Regions from separate parts of the Variovorax sp. MPBD4-3 genome, predicted to be linked through region 1. Evidence: riboswitches for the same ligand, from Rfam matches in the RefSeq annotation. Region 1 holds a riboswitch; the other holds the start of a gene.
The links. Region 1 has a riboswitch for cobalamin ahead of AC1RVW_RS18400 (TonB-dependent receptor domain-containing protein). Riboswitches for the same ligand answer to the same signal wherever they lie in the genome.

Region 1 (7,111 bases):
GCGCCTCGAGCCGCTGGGTGACGCGCGACGACTTGGCGAGCAGCACCGCGTCGGGCTTGAGCGCGACGATGGCCTCGACGTTCGGGTCGAGCCCGCCGCCGACTTGCGGCAGCGCCTTCACCTGCTCGGGCGAATTGGAATAGCGGTCGATGCCCACCAGCCGGTCGCAGGCGCCGAGCGCGCAGACCGATTCGGTGAGCGAAGGCAGCAGCGTGACGATGCGCCGCGGCGGCTCGCGCAGGCTCACGGTCACGCCGCGCTCGTCGACCACGTCGAGCGCGTGCGCCGCCAGCGCGAACAGCGCCAGGCCGAATGCGGCCAGCGGAATGCGGATCTTCCTCGCGCTCATGCGGCGGGGACCTTCAGGCTCAGCGGCAGGCCGGCCGCCATGAGCGTCACGCGGTGGCAGGCGGCGGCCACGTCCTGGTTCAGGCGGCCCAGCGCATCGACGAATGCGCGCGTCTCGCGGCCCAGCGGAATCACGCCGAGGCCGATCTCGTTGCCCACCAGCACCACCGGGCCGCGCGCTTCGCGCAACGCGACCATGAGCATGCCCATGTGCGTGGACGGCGTGCGCGTGGGAGGGCGGGCATCTTCGGCGGGCATCGGCATCAGCAGGTTGGTGAGCCAGAGCGTGAGGCAGTCGACGACCACCAGCGTGTCGGGCGTGCTCTGCGTGACCACGGCACGCGCGAGCTCGATCGGTTCCTCGATGGTGCGCATGCCGGGCACGCGCTCCGCACGGTCGGCCTGGTGGCGCACGATGCGCTCCTGCATCTCGTCGTCGTACGCCTGCGCGGTGGCGATCATCACGGCACGGCGGGTGCGCGGGTCGGCGGCGAGCCAGTCGGCGGCGCGCTGCTCGGCGCGGCGCGACTTGCCGCTCTTCTGGCCGCCGAGGATGAACTCGTGCTCAACAGTCGCGGGCTTGATCATGGTGGGCATGGCTTTGCAACTCGGTGGGCATGGCGCCGAAAAGTCGCGCGGTGGCTTCGGGGCTGGAAGCGAACCACGCATGGAAATAGCTGGCGCGCACAGGGCCGTGCACGTAGAGCGCCTCGCCGCCCTGCGCGCCCACGGCCTGGGTCGTGCCTGGCCGGGCGGTGCGCGCGACGGGCGCGAGCGGTGTCTCGCAGCGCGAATAGTGGAAAGTGTGGCCGCGCAAGGCGTGGCTGCCGAGCTGCAACTGCTGCGGGCCGAGGCCGGCCAGCCGCTTCTGCATGGTCACCCTGCCCGGCAGCAGGCCCCACAGGCGATGCACGTTGCCGGCCTCCGCGTCTTCATGCGTGGCCAGCTCTTCGAACAGCGCCATCATGCCGCCGCACTCGGCCCATACGGGCTTGCCGGCCGCCACATGGGCAACCAGCGCGGCGCGCATCGGTTCGCAGCGCGACAGCGCCTCGGCGTGCAGCTCCGGGTAGCCGCCGGGCAGCCAGACCGCATCGCAAGCGGGCAAGGCGTCGCCCGCGAGCGGCGAGAAGAAGGAAAGGCGCGCCCCCAGTGCGGTGAGCACGTCGAGGTTCGCGGGGTAGATGAAAGAGAAGGCGGCATCGCGTGCGATGGCGATGGTGCGGCCGGCCAGCAGCGGCTGCATGTTCGCGACATGCGGTGCGGCATCGAAGCGCACCTGCGGCAGTTGCGCGATGTCCATCTGCCCCAGCGGCGTGCCGGCCAGCACGTCGGCCACGGCGTCGAGGCGCGCCATCGCGTTGCCCAGTTCGTCCGCCACCACCAGCCCCAGGTGCCGCTCCGGCAGCGTGAAGTCCGCGTCGCGCGGCAAGGCGCCGAGCCATTGAGAAGGCTCGCGCAGCGCGTCTTTCAGCATGCCGGCATGGCGCTCGCTGCCCACGCGGTTGGCCAGCACGCCGGCCCACGGCAGGCCGGGCCGGAAGTTCTGCAGGCCGTAGGCCAGCGCCCCGAAGGTGCCGGCCATGGCATGCGCATCGATCACGGCCAGCACCGGCAGGCCGAAGCGCACGGCCAGGTCGGCGGCGCTCGGCGTGCCGTCGAACAGGCCCATCACGCCCTCGACGATCAGCAGGTCGCAGTCGGCCGCCGCCGCACGCAGGCGCTCGCGGCAGTCGGCTTCGCCGGTCATCCAGAGGTCGAGCGAATGCACCGGCGCGCCGGTGGCCAGCGCGAGCCAGAGCGGGTCGAGGAAGTCGGGCCCGCACTTGAAGGCCCGCACCCGCCGGCCCTGCCGCGTGTGCAGCCGCGCGAGCGCGGCCGCGACCGTGGTCTTGCCCTGCCCCGAGGCCGGCGCGGCCACCAGCACCGCGGCGCAGGCGGCCGCCGCGGCACCGGCGGTGTCGCTTGCTTGCGAGGGGTTGCTTATTGCGGCGTCCACTTGAGACCGACGTACGCGGTGCGGCCGGCGGTGGCGTACAGGCGTGCGTACTGGTAGTCCTTGTTGCCCACATTGTCGACCCGCGCGATCAGGTTCAGGTCGCGCGTGATCTGCCTGCTGGCCGACAGGTTCAGCACGGTGTAGCCGCCGAGCTTGACGCTGTTGGCGGCGTCGTCGTAGCGGCGGCTCGAGGTCTGCACCTCGGCGCCCAGCGTCCAGCCGGCGACGCGCCAGTCGGCACCGAAGGTGGCGTGGCGCTGCGCGCGGCGAGCCAGCAGGTTGTGCGTGCCGAGGTCGCGCGGGTCCTGGAAGTCGAGCGAGGTGCGCAGCGTGACGTCGCCGATGCGGTGGCCGCCCGACAGCGTGACGCCCTGGTAGCGGGCGCGCGCCGTGTTCCTGTAGCAGCCGAAGGAGGAGGCGCAGCCCTTGGCGGTGCCGTCGAAGCTGATCAGGTTGCGCACCTGGTTGTTGTAGACCACGATGCCGGCGTGCGAGGCGCCTTCGGTGTACTGCAGGCCCAGTTCGACGTTGCGGCTGGATTCGGGTTGCAGCGTGGCCAGGCCGTATTCGCTGAAGCGCTGGTAGAGCGTGGGCACGCGGAAGGCGGTGCCGGCCGAGGCCGTGAAGCGCAGCGACGGCGTGATGGCATAGCCGTAGGCGGCGCTGCCGGTGGTCTTGCCGCCGAATTCGCTGTCGCGGTCGTGGCGCACATGCAGCTGCAGCGAGTGCGGGCCCTGCACGAAGCCGTAGCCCAGCGACAGCGCGTCCTGCGCGCGGTCGCGCGACAGCAGCTTCGAGCTGGTGGTGGGCGCGTTGTCGAGTGCGTCTTCGCGGCGCTCGAGGGTGGCCGTCACCAGGTGCGGGCCGAAGCGGAATTCGTTCTGGAACAGGTAGCCGCGCAGGTGGGTTTCAGTTCGGTAGAACGAAGGCTGCGTCTTGTAGACCGATTGCGAATCGGTGATCTGCACGCGGGTGCTGTACACATCGTTCCACTTGGCCGACCAGGTGAGGCCGGCGGTGCGCAGCGTGTTGTTCGCGATGTCGTTGGCGAACAGGAACGGCAGCTTGGTCTTGTACGACACGGTGGCGTCGTAGCCGGCCTTGATGTCGCTCGCGAGCAGCGTGGCGTCGATGCGCTGGTCGGGGGTGATCTGGAAGCCCAGTTTCACGTTGCCCGAGGTGCTGTTGTAGCCGTCGCGATCGGGGCTGGTGAAGCCGTCCTTGACCACGTTGCGCTTGACCACCGGCTGCACGTTGTAGCCCTTGCTCTCTTCATGTTCGACACCGAAGGAGTAGTCGAACAGGCCTGACTTTCCGCTCACGCCGCCTTCGATCTTGCGCAGGCCGTAGCTGCCGAAGCCGATGCCCGCGTAGGGCGAGACGCCCTCTTCGCCGCGCTTGGTGAAGAGCTGGATCACGCCGCCGACGGCATCCGAGCCATACACCGCGGCGGCCGGGCCGCGCAGCACTTCGATGCGGTCGATCTGCGACAGCGGAATGCCTTCCCAGCCGGCGCCGCCGGTCGACTGCGAGTCGATGCGCACGCCGTCGAGGTAGACGGCCGTGAAGCGCGTTTCCGCGCCGCGGATGTACAGGCTGGTGGTGTTGCCGATGCCGCCGGTGCGCGAGATCTCGATGCCGGGCAGGCGCGCCAGCACGTCGGCCACGCCGGTGGCGCCGCTGCGCTCGATGGTCTGGCGGTCGATGATCGACACGTCGCCCACCAGGTCCGACAGTGCCTGCGGCGTGCGGTTGGCCGTGACCACCGTCTCGCCGAGGGTGGGCGCTTCTTGCGCATGGGCCGGGCCGCCGAAGGCGGATGCCAGCGCCAGCGGCAGGCAGGCGAAGCGGAGACGGCGCGCGGGAGCGCGGCCACGGAAAACGGAAGCGTGGGAAATCATGAAATGTGCCGAACGAACGTCAATGCCCCGTGCCGGCTTCCCCGCCGGCACCTGGGCGCAATGGCTGCCTCGCGCACGGATTCTTTTTTCCGTGCATGCGGCAGCCGCCTTGTTGGCCGGTATCCGGGCTGGCAGAACACCCCTCGCCGCCTTCCCAGGCACCTGTTTCAGGGTGCCCAGTGGCTGTGTGGAGAGGGGTGACGCCTTGCGGCGTCGTCTGCTTGACCGTTGCGGGGGCAGCGCAGGCGGCTTGGGCCGGGCCCGGTACGCGCTCGAGGGCGTTCGGGGGACCTTCACTCCTGCTTCCCGTTGAACCGCGGCGCGTGAACCACGCCGCAGGCACCAACGGCCGGGATTTTAGGCCCTGTCCGACACGATTTAAGCCGAAAGTTGCGCACCGCTAACATCGAAGCAATGCGCCCGGCCTCGGTTTTCCTGAATATTCGTTCCGCGCTGCAGCGGCTTTTCGGCGTTTCGGGCTGGCAGTCGATGCTGCTCTGGTCCATTGCCGCGGGCCTGCTCGGCACGCTGGCGACCGAACTTTTCCGCGCGGCGCTCTACGGCTTCGAGCATCTGGTGCTGGGCCCCGGCGAAGGGCTGGTGGCCATGGCCAGGCACCTGCCGTGGTGGGCGCGCGTGGCCTGCCCCACGCTCGGCGGGCTGGTGGCGGGCCTGCTGCTGGTGCTTGCCAAGCGCGTGGCGGAGCGAAGCGCCACCTCCGACTACATGGAAGCGATCGTGCTCGGCGACGGACGCATCCCGGTCGCGCAGACGCTGGTGCGCAGCGCGTCGTCGCTGGTGAGCATCGGCACCGGCGGCTCCATAGGGCGCGAAGGCTCGATGGTGCAGCTCGCGGCGCTGGCGGCCTCGCAACTGGGGCGGCTGCTGCGCTTTCCGGCGGAACGGCTGCGGCTGCTGGTGGCCTGCGGCGCCGCCGCCGGCCTCACGGCCGCCTACAACGCACCCATCGCTGGCGCCTTCTTCGTCGCCGAGATCGTGCTGGGCTCGATCGCGATGGAAAGCGTGGGGCCGATCATCATCGCGTCGGTGGTGGCGAACGTCGCGATGCGCGCGCTGCCGGGCTATCAGCCGCCTTACAAGATGCCGCCGTTCCCCGAGATCCACGGCGCGGAGGTGGTGCTGTTCTGCGTGCTCGGCGTGCTGCTGGGCTTTGCGGCGGTCGCATTCCTGCGCGCTTTGCAGGGCAGCCGCGCGCTGTTCGCCAGGCTGCCGCTCGCGCTGCCGTGGCGGCTGGCGCTGGGCGGGCTGCTGATGGGCGCCATTTCCGTACCGATGCCCGAGGTCTGGGGCAACGGCTACAGCGTGGTCAACGCGGTGCTGCACACGCCGTGGCCCTGGACGCTGATCGCGATGGTGCTGGTCGCCAAGGCGGCCGCGACCATGGCCACCGCGGGATCGGGCGCCGTGGGCGGCGTGTTCACGCCGGCGCTGTTCTTCGGCTGCATGATCGGCGCGCTGTTCGGGCTGGCGGTGCAGGCGCTGTGGCCGGCTTCCAGCTCCGCGCCTTTCGCCTATGCCATCGTCGGCATGGGCGCCTTCCTGGCGGGCGCGACGCAGGCGCCGCTGATGGCGATATTGATGATCTTCGAGATGACGCTGAGCTACCAGGTCATGCTGCCGCTGATGGCCGCGAGCGTCATCGCGTACTTCATCGCGCGCTCGGCCAATGCCGGCTCCATGTACGAGATCACGCTGCGCCGCAACGAGCAGCGCGACGCGCAATTGCGCCTGCGCGGGCTGCACGTGCGCGACCTCGTGCAGCCGGCCGAGACCGTGGTCGGCCCCGAGGCGGACCGCGAGGCGATGAGCAGGCTCTTCCTGCAGCACCCGGTGAAGTACCTGTACGTGGTCGACGCCGACGGGCGCTACCTGGGCGTGGTGCCGCTGGCCGCGCTGGGCGCAGCGCCGGCCGAAACCACGGCTGGCGCCCTGCTCTCACAGGCGATCCTGCCGATCACCGCCGACACCGGCCTGGGCGAAGCGCTGCAGCGCTTCCTGGAGCACCGTGGCGAGCGCCTGCCGGTGATAGAGAGCGCGGCCGACCCGGTGCTGCTGGGCGTGGCGGCCAAGAGCGCGCTGCTCGCCACCTATGTGCGGCTGAGCGAGTAGTTTGAAACGCCGGTGGAAGGCCGCAGAATCCATGCCTGCACGCCCCCTCGCCCAAGCATGGCGAAGGGCCCCTCCCAGGGAAACTACAATCGCCAACCATGCCCGCATCCAGCCCCATCGACCAGATCGCCGAGCGTGTCGAACGCCTGCTCGTGCGTCACGAAGAGGTGCAGCGCACCAATGAGTTGCTGCAGGAACAGGTCGATGCGCTCACGCGCGAACGCGACGCACTGAAGTCGCGGCTCGCTGCGGCCCGCACGCGCCTCGACGCGCTGCTCGAACGGCTGCCGGCTGAACCACCTCCCCAAGACCCCTCCGCATGAAGCAGATTGAAGTACAGATCATGGGCCAGAGCTATCTGCTCGGCTGCCCCGACGGCGGCGAGGCGCAGCTGCGCGAAGCCGTCGAACGCGTGGACGCTGCCATGTGCAAGATCCGCGATGCGGGAAAAGTCAAGGCCCGCGACCGCATCGCGGTGCTGGCCTCGCTGAACCTGGCCTTCGACCTGGCCGCGCAGCAGGCCACGGCCGCCGCCGCGCCCGCGGCAGTACCTCCCGCCGAGGCAGCAGGCACTGCCGCCGATACGGCGGAAACCGACCCGAAGGCCGCGCAGCTCATTCAGAGACTCGATCAAGCCCTTGCCGGCGATGGACATTTGCTCTGAATGAATTCGTCGGACACAGGCAGGGAGGCGTAAAATCCGAACTGTCTGCAGACGTGTCGGGCTTAATAT
Region 2 (7,111 bases), on a different contig from region 1:
GCCGGTACTGGATGAGCCAGGGAAAGTCGAGGCTGTGCGCCGCGTTGAAGAGCCAGCGGCGCAGGCGCGAGTTGCTGTCGTTGCTGCCCGCCACCTGCCCGCTGGCCGGGTCGATGTAGACCCGGCTGCGCGCGGCGTCGTCGAACTGCAGGCGCCACACGGGCACGATGCGCTCGCGGTGGTGGCCGTACCAGTGGAAGTCTTCGCGCGTCTGGAGCACCGCCTCGGTGACACGGGCGCCGGGACGCAGCGCCGAAGCGGCGCGCACGATGTCGTCCCTGGCAATGGAAGCAGGCGCGCCGCTGGCGGCATCGACCACCCACGCGCGCACCTGCGCATCGCGCAACTGCAGCAGCGGCCGGCCGTCGAACCACAGCAGCATGGCCTCGCGCGGCGCGGCGGCGCCCCCGCCGTGCGGCAACGATGCCGGCGGCCAGGGGAACGGCGACACCCCAGCACCGCTGTAGCGGGCCATCGCCGCCGCGTCGCCCGGCCCGCGCTGGAACCAGCCGTTGGGGTTCATCGAGAGCCAGCCGCTGATGATCCAGGTCAGCACGAAAAAGCCGCCGATCAGCCCCGCGATGTGGTGCCAGGCCATCCACCCGCTGTACGGCGTGACCGATCCGCTGCGAAAACGCCTGCGCAGCCGCACACGCAGGATGCCGATGACGATGCCCGTCACCGCCGAGACGATGCACGCCGCCGACAGCCACACGACCACGTCGTGCCACAGGGGCGGGTCGGCGCGCAGCGGCGTGAAGTAGATCCAGTGCGGCACCGAGCCCAGCCAGTTCCAGAAGCGCTCGGAGCGGTTGCTGTCGCGCACCACTTCGCCGTTGCGCGAAGACACGTAAAGCTCGGTGCCGGCCGCGTCGCCAAGCTCGATGCGGTGCAGCGGGCGCAGCGGGTTCAGGCCCTGAGGCACGGTCCACTGGTCGCGCTCCAGCGTCTCGGCCCAGCGCGCGCCCGGCCGGCCCGAAAACGCGCGCGCGATGGCTTCGGCCTGCGCGGCATCGACCGGGCCCGGCACACGGCCGTCGCGCGCCGAGACCGTATGCCGGCCGCCGTGCGCATCGACGATGCGCCACACGGGCTGCGGATCGGTGCCGCCCTGCATCTCCAGCACCATGCGCCGGGGCGGCTGCGCGCGTGCGGCGGGCGGCAATGCATCGAGCGCGGCCGCGGGCGACACCGTTGCCTGCGAAAAGCGCAGCGGCCCCAGCCCGGCCAGCCGCTCGGCGTCCGTCAGGTTGGGATACCCCACGTACATCATCACCACGCCCGAGACGAACCACATGACGAACAGCAGGCAGCCGCCGATGCCCAGCCACCGGTGGGTCCAGTAGAGGCCGTGCCGGATGCGCGGCCAGGCGCGGCGCCATGCGGAAGTCATGCGTGGGTCGCTCAGAAATCGACCAGCGCCGAGAGTTCGAACGAACGCGGGCGGCCCAGCAGCCACTGGTTGCCGCCGTTCGAGAACGACACCGCATAGCGCCGGTCGGCCAGGTTGTAGGCGCGCAGCGCCAGCTTGAGCGAACGGTTCGCCTGCCAGCTGAGCGAAGCGTCGGCCACGGTGTACGAGCCGATCTTGCGCGAGTTGGCGGCGTCGACCTGGCGCGGGCCGACATGGCGCACGCCGAACGCGGCCTCCCACTGCGGCAGGAAGCGCCAGTTGAGCCACAGGTTGGCCGTCTGCTCGGGCACGCCGCTGGGCGTGTTGCCCGCGCGCGAGATCAGCCTGCCGCCGACCACTTCGTTGAAGTCGTCGTAGCGCGCGCGCAATCTGGCGATGTTGGCCTCGAGGTCCAGCGTGGGCGTGAGCGCCATGTCCAGCGTGGCCTCGATGCCCTCGGACGACTGCCGCCCGATCTGCTGCGTCTTGCCCGGGTCGCTCGCGTCGCGCGACAGCAGCTTGTTCTTCTCGATGCGGTAGGCCGCCACGGTCCAGGCGCCGCGGTTGTCGGCGAACTGGCGCTTGTAGCCGACCTCGACCTGCCGGCCGGTGCTGAGCTCGAACGGCACCTGCGTGGCCGAGGTGCTGATGAGCGAGGTCAGCGGATCGGCCGCGCGCGCCACCTGCGCATAGAAAGACTGCGACGCATCGGGCGCATACACCACGCCCAGGCGGCCGGTGGCGTACTCGAAGGTCTTGCCCAGATTGTTGGCCGCGTTCTGCAGGTCGGCGCGGGCGATCTTCGCGTGGTCCCAGCGCAGGCTGCCCACCACCGACCATTGGTCGTCGAAGGCCAGCTTGTCTTCGGTGAAGAAGGCGTAGGTGTCGGTCCTGGTCCGGTAGCGAGGCGTGTAGGCCACGGGCGAGACGTAGTAGCCCGGGTTGAAGACGAAGGGGTCCACCACCGATCGCCCGCCGTAGGGCGAATCGTTGGTGTGCTGGAAGTCGATGCGGTTCACGTCGAAGCCCACCAGCACCTGGTTGGCCAGGCCGAACAGGCCGTGCTTGAAGGTGGCGTCGGTGCGGTTGCCGATCTGCTCCTGGTCGTGGCCGATTTCCAGGTAGTCGCCGCGCGTCACGCGGCGCGTGGTGGCGCTGTAGGTGTAGGTCTCGCTGTTGCGCCAGTGGCGCTTGCTCTCCAGCCGGTAGAGCTGGTTGCGCACGGTGACCGAATCGTTCGGCGTCCACTGGGCGTCGAGGCGGGTCCACTTGTCGCGGTACTTGATCTCGGAATCGTCGAGGTTGTAGTTCTGGCGCAGCGTCTGGCTGCTCAGGCGGCCGTCGATCAGCGGCACGCCGTAGTAGCGCTGCGGCGACTGCCGGCCCTCGTCGTGCGAGAGCGTGAACTGCAGTTGCGGCGACACGTCGAGCCGCACCGCCGCGCCCACGGCCAGGCTCTCGGCCTGGCCGCGCTGCATGAAGCCGTCGGTCTGGCGGTGGCTGATGTCGAAGCGGTAGGAGAGCCTGTCATCGATCGCGCCGCCGCTGCCGAAAGCCACCTGGCGGGTGGCGTCGGAGCCTACGGTGAGCAGCGCCTGGTTCTGGATCGGCCCGCGCGTGGGCTTCCTGGGCACCACGTTGATCGCGCCGCCGATGGCGCCTTCGCCGTACATCACCGAGGCCGCGCCGCGCAGTATCTCGATGCGGTCGACCGACCAGGTGTCGAACGGGAAGGTGACGGTGCCCGCGCCCGCGTACAGCCGCGTGCCGTCGAACAGCTGCATCACCGAGCCGTGGCCCAGGAAGCCGCGCGCCGCCATCGCGGTGCCGCCGTTGCCGGGGCCGGGCGAACCGGTGATGCCGGTGGCGCGGGTGGCGGCATCGATCACCGAGACGTCGCCGCGTGCGCGGATGGTGTCGCCGTCCAGCACCTCGATGCTGGCCGGCGTTTCAAGTGGCGTCAGGCCCAAGCGGCTGCCGGTCTGCGTGGTCTCGTCGATGGCGAGCCGGGTGTGGCGGTCGGCCTCGACCTGCACCGGCGCCAGGCTCTGGCTGCCGTCGGCCTGCGCGAGGGCAGCGGCAGGCCCGAGGGCGAGCCCCAGCCCCAGTGAAATACCCGAAAGCCGCACGCGTTGCGGCGCGCCCGTGCGATCGCGCGATGGCGATGCCTGTCGGCTCATGTGATCTCTCCTCCGGCCCGCGTCCCCGCAGGCTCCTCTGTCCGAAAAAGGACGAGGCGGGAGAAGCGGAGGGGCGATGACGGTCCAGGCGCGAGCGCGGAGGCGGCAGGCCCGGACACGCACTCCCGCAGCGTCCGAAGGCGGTTTCCAAGGCCGGTATCCGGGCTTGCGGAGCGCTCCGACGCGCGAAATGCGCATCGGAGCAGAAAGCCTCGCCTTCCCACGCCGAAGCGCAGTGGCCGCCGGCCTCTTCAAGGAGGCGCAGGCTTGAGGGTTCCCGATCCGCTGACCGTTGCGGGGGCAGCGCAGGAATGACCGGGTCGGCTATGACCCGGCGCACCTGCTTCCCGTTTAACCCCGGCGCCATGGCATGGCGGGCGGGGCACCTTCGAACCGTGTTGACTGGTTTGATTCGTGAGAATTAACAAACCAGAACCGCGAAATTATAAGTAGCCGCTATTGCCGTCGGGTCCGAACAGGCGCCGCATCACCGCCACGCCGGCCACCAAGGCGTTCGAGTAGCTGGCGTAGGGCTCGAGCGCCGCTTCCAGCGGCTCGTAGAAGTGGGAGGCGTCTCCGGGCTCTCCGGCGACCGCTTCCATCAGCACCCAGTAGAACTCCCCTTTTTCCAGCTCATGGACAGTGAGCGCGATGTTTCTCTGTGTGTGCATGGAATGGATTGGGCAGTGCTTATTGGTGAATGGGTGGAGGCCAAGGCCGGTTGACAGCTTCCGGGCTTCTCCTACAGAGGGGATTCCCCGTGCAGCCTATGTTTTTATGTTTTGCACATGCACAAGCAGGAGACAGCATGAAGAACTTCACTCTCGAACCCGGCATGCGGGCGACCATCGGCGGAGCCTTCTATCCGACCGGCTACTCGATGGTCATGTTTCCGGACGCGGAAGATGCCCAGCGCGTCGGCCGCGGCCTGATCGAGCAAGGCACCAGCGGCGACGACGTCTACCTGCTTCCCGCGCAAACCGTGCTCTCCCAGATCACGCCCACCGTGGAGACTGCCGACGACCCCTTGCCCTCCGCCGGCACCGAAGGCGCGACCGTGCGCGCATACACGAAGCTGGCGCGCGAAGGCCACACGGCGCTGCTGGTGAAGACCGAGGACAGCGAAGCGGCCGAGCAGCTCATGGTGCTGGTGCGCACCGTGCCCTACTCCATCGCGCAGCGCTACCGCACGCTGGTGATCGAAGACCTTTGAGTTCGTCAGGCCGGGGCCGCCATCGACACGGCCCGCTGGACCACGTCGCGCGCCATGGCCTGCGCGAGTTCCTGCTCTCCCAGGAACACGGTCACGGCCGCCTCGCGCGTGAGCAGCGCGGCTTCCTGTTCGTTGTGGCTGCGGATCACGGTCTGGATGGTCGGGTTGAGCGTGCGCGCCGTCTCGATCATCTGGCGCACGTTCATGGCGTCGGGCGTGGCAACCACCAGCACGCGGGCGCGGGCCACGTGCGCCTGGATCAGCACCGCCGGATCGGCGGCATCGCCCCACACGGCCGGCGTGCCGGCTTCGCGCAGCTTTTCGACCAGTTCGCGGTTCTGCTCGGCGACCACGTAGGGAATGTCGTTGGCGTCGAGTTCCGCCGCAATGCGGCGACCGACGCGGCCATAGCCCACCAGCACCACCTGCCGCGACAGGTACTTGGCCTCGGTGGTCATGGGCAGTTCGGCCAGCGGGTCGTCGCGCGACTCGAGCCCGCGCGCGAACGACGAGTGCGCGTGCAGCCATTTCTGCATCGGCCCGATCAGGCTGAACCACAGCGGGTTGGTGGCGATGGAGATGAGCGCGCCCGCCAGCACCAGGCTCTGCCCCTCCACCGGCAGCAGGCCGAGCGACACCCCAAGCCCCGCCAGGATGAACGAGAACTCCCCGATCTGCGCCAGGCTCGCGCTCACCGTGAGCGCCGTGCCCAGCGGGTAGCGGAACACCAGCACCAGCGCGCACGCCGCGAGCGACTTGCCCAGCACGATCACCAGCACCACCGCCAGCACCTGAAGCGGCCGCTCGATCAGCACCGAGGGATCGAACAGCATGCCGACCGACACGAAGAACAGCACCGCGAAGGCGTCGCGCAGCGGCAGCGACTCTTCCGCTGCGCGGTGCGCGAACTGCGACTCGCGCATGACCATGCCCGCGAAGAAAGCGCCCAGCGCGAACGACACGCCGAACAGCGCCGCCGACGCGAAGGCGATGCTCACGGCGGCCGCCACCACGCACAGCGTGAACAGCTCGCGCGAACCGGTGCGCGTGACCTGCCAGAGGATCCACGGGAACACGCGCCGCCCCACCACCAGCATCAGCGCCACGAAGCCGCCGACCTGCAGCAGCGTGAGACCCAGGGTCTGCCACAACGGGTCGGCCGGCCCTTCCTGCGCGGCATGGCCGCCCAGCGTGCCGGCCAGCGGCGGCATGAGCACCAGCACCAGCACCATTGCCAGGTCTTCGACCACCAGCCAGCCGATGGCGATGCGCCCGGTGAACGAATCGAGGATGCCCAGGCTCTCGAGTGCGCGCAGCAGCACCACCGTGCTGGCCACCGACAGCGCCAGGCCGAACACCAGCGCAGCGCCGGGGCTCCAGCCCCACCACATGGCCAGGCCGCCGCCGAGCAGCGTGGCCACCGCGATCTGCGCGAGCGCGCCGGGCAGCGCGATCTTGCGCACCGCCAGCAGGTCGTCCAGGGAGAAATGCAGGCCGACGCCGAACATCAGCAGCATCACGCCGATCTCGGCGAGCTGGGCGGCAATGCCCGCATCGGCCACGAAGCCCGGTGTGAACGGGCCGATGATCACGCCGGCCAGCAGGTAGCCGACCAGCGCCGGCAGCCGCAGCTTGGCCGCCAGGAAACCGAAAACGAGCGCAAGCCCCAGGCCGGCGGCAATGGTGTTGATGAGGGAGACGCTATGGGGCATCGCTCCATTTTGCAGGAACGATGCCCAACCTTCGAGGCTGGCAGGACTCTTCACGCAACACCGCGGGACCGGCTTTACCGCCGGGCCGCCGGCGTTGCAGGGGGCTGCTCCCCGGCTATCCGGCTATCCGGCCATCTTGCTGCTGCGCGCGGCGTCCAGCGCCTCGGGCTCCTGCGCCTCGACCCAGGTCTCGTTGTTGAGCCCTGCCTGCAGCCGGTTCTCGTCCAGCTCGTTGGTCCACTTGGCGACCACGATGGTGGCCACGCCGTTGCCGATCAGGTTGGTGAGCGCGCGGGCTTCCGACATGAAGCGGTCGATGCCCAGGATGAGCGCGAGCCCCGCCACCGGCACATGGCCCACGGCCGACAGCGTGGCCGCCAGCACGATGAAGCCGCTGCCCGTGACGCCCGCGGCCCCCTTCGAGGTGAGCAGCAGCACCGCCAGCAGCGTGATCTCCTGCGTGAGCGTCATCGGCGTGTTGGTGGCCTGCGCGATGAACACCGCCGCCATCGTCAGGTAGATCGACGTGCCGTCGAGGTTGAACGAGTACCCCGTGGGAATGACCAGGCCCACGCAGGTCTTGTTGGCGCCCAGGTTCTCCATCTTCTCCATC

Region 2: it holds a riboswitch for cobalamin, as region 1 does, so the genes downstream of both, AC1RVW_RS03220 (TonB-dependent receptor) here and AC1RVW_RS18400 (TonB-dependent receptor domain-containing protein) in region 1, are expected to answer to the same signal.

Annotation. Positions count from the first base shown of each region.
Region 1 covers NZ_JBXASW010000031.1:55,296-62,406, reverse strand. Annotated here, with positions in the region: gene AC1RVW_RS18415 (ABC transporter substrate-binding protein) at 1-349, opposite strand, end outside; gene AC1RVW_RS18410 (bifunctional adenosylcobinamide kinase/adenosylcobinamide-phosphate guanylyltransferase) at 346-945, opposite strand; gene AC1RVW_RS18405 (cobyrinic acid a,c-diamide synthase CobB) at 914-2,347, opposite strand; gene AC1RVW_RS18400 (TonB-dependent receptor domain-containing protein) at 2,332-4,248, opposite strand; cobalamin riboswitch at 4,346-4,610, opposite strand; gene AC1RVW_RS18395 (ClcB-like voltage-gated chloride channel protein) at 4,663-6,378, shown strand; gene AC1RVW_RS18390 (DUF904 domain-containing protein) at 6,477-6,701, shown strand; gene AC1RVW_RS18385 (cell division protein ZapA) at 6,698-7,042, shown strand.
Region 2 covers NZ_JBXASW010000004.1:21,864-28,974, reverse strand. Annotated here, with positions in the region: gene AC1RVW_RS03225 (PepSY domain-containing protein) at 1-1,393, opposite strand, end outside; gene AC1RVW_RS03220 (TonB-dependent receptor) at 1,405-3,573, opposite strand; cobalamin riboswitch at 3,708-3,977, opposite strand; gene AC1RVW_RS03215 (hypothetical protein) at 4,017-4,244, opposite strand; gene AC1RVW_RS03210 (hypothetical protein) at 4,382-4,786, shown strand; gene AC1RVW_RS03205 (cation:proton antiporter domain-containing protein) at 4,792-6,498, opposite strand; gene AC1RVW_RS03200 (dicarboxylate/amino acid:cation symporter) at 6,622-7,111, opposite strand, start outside.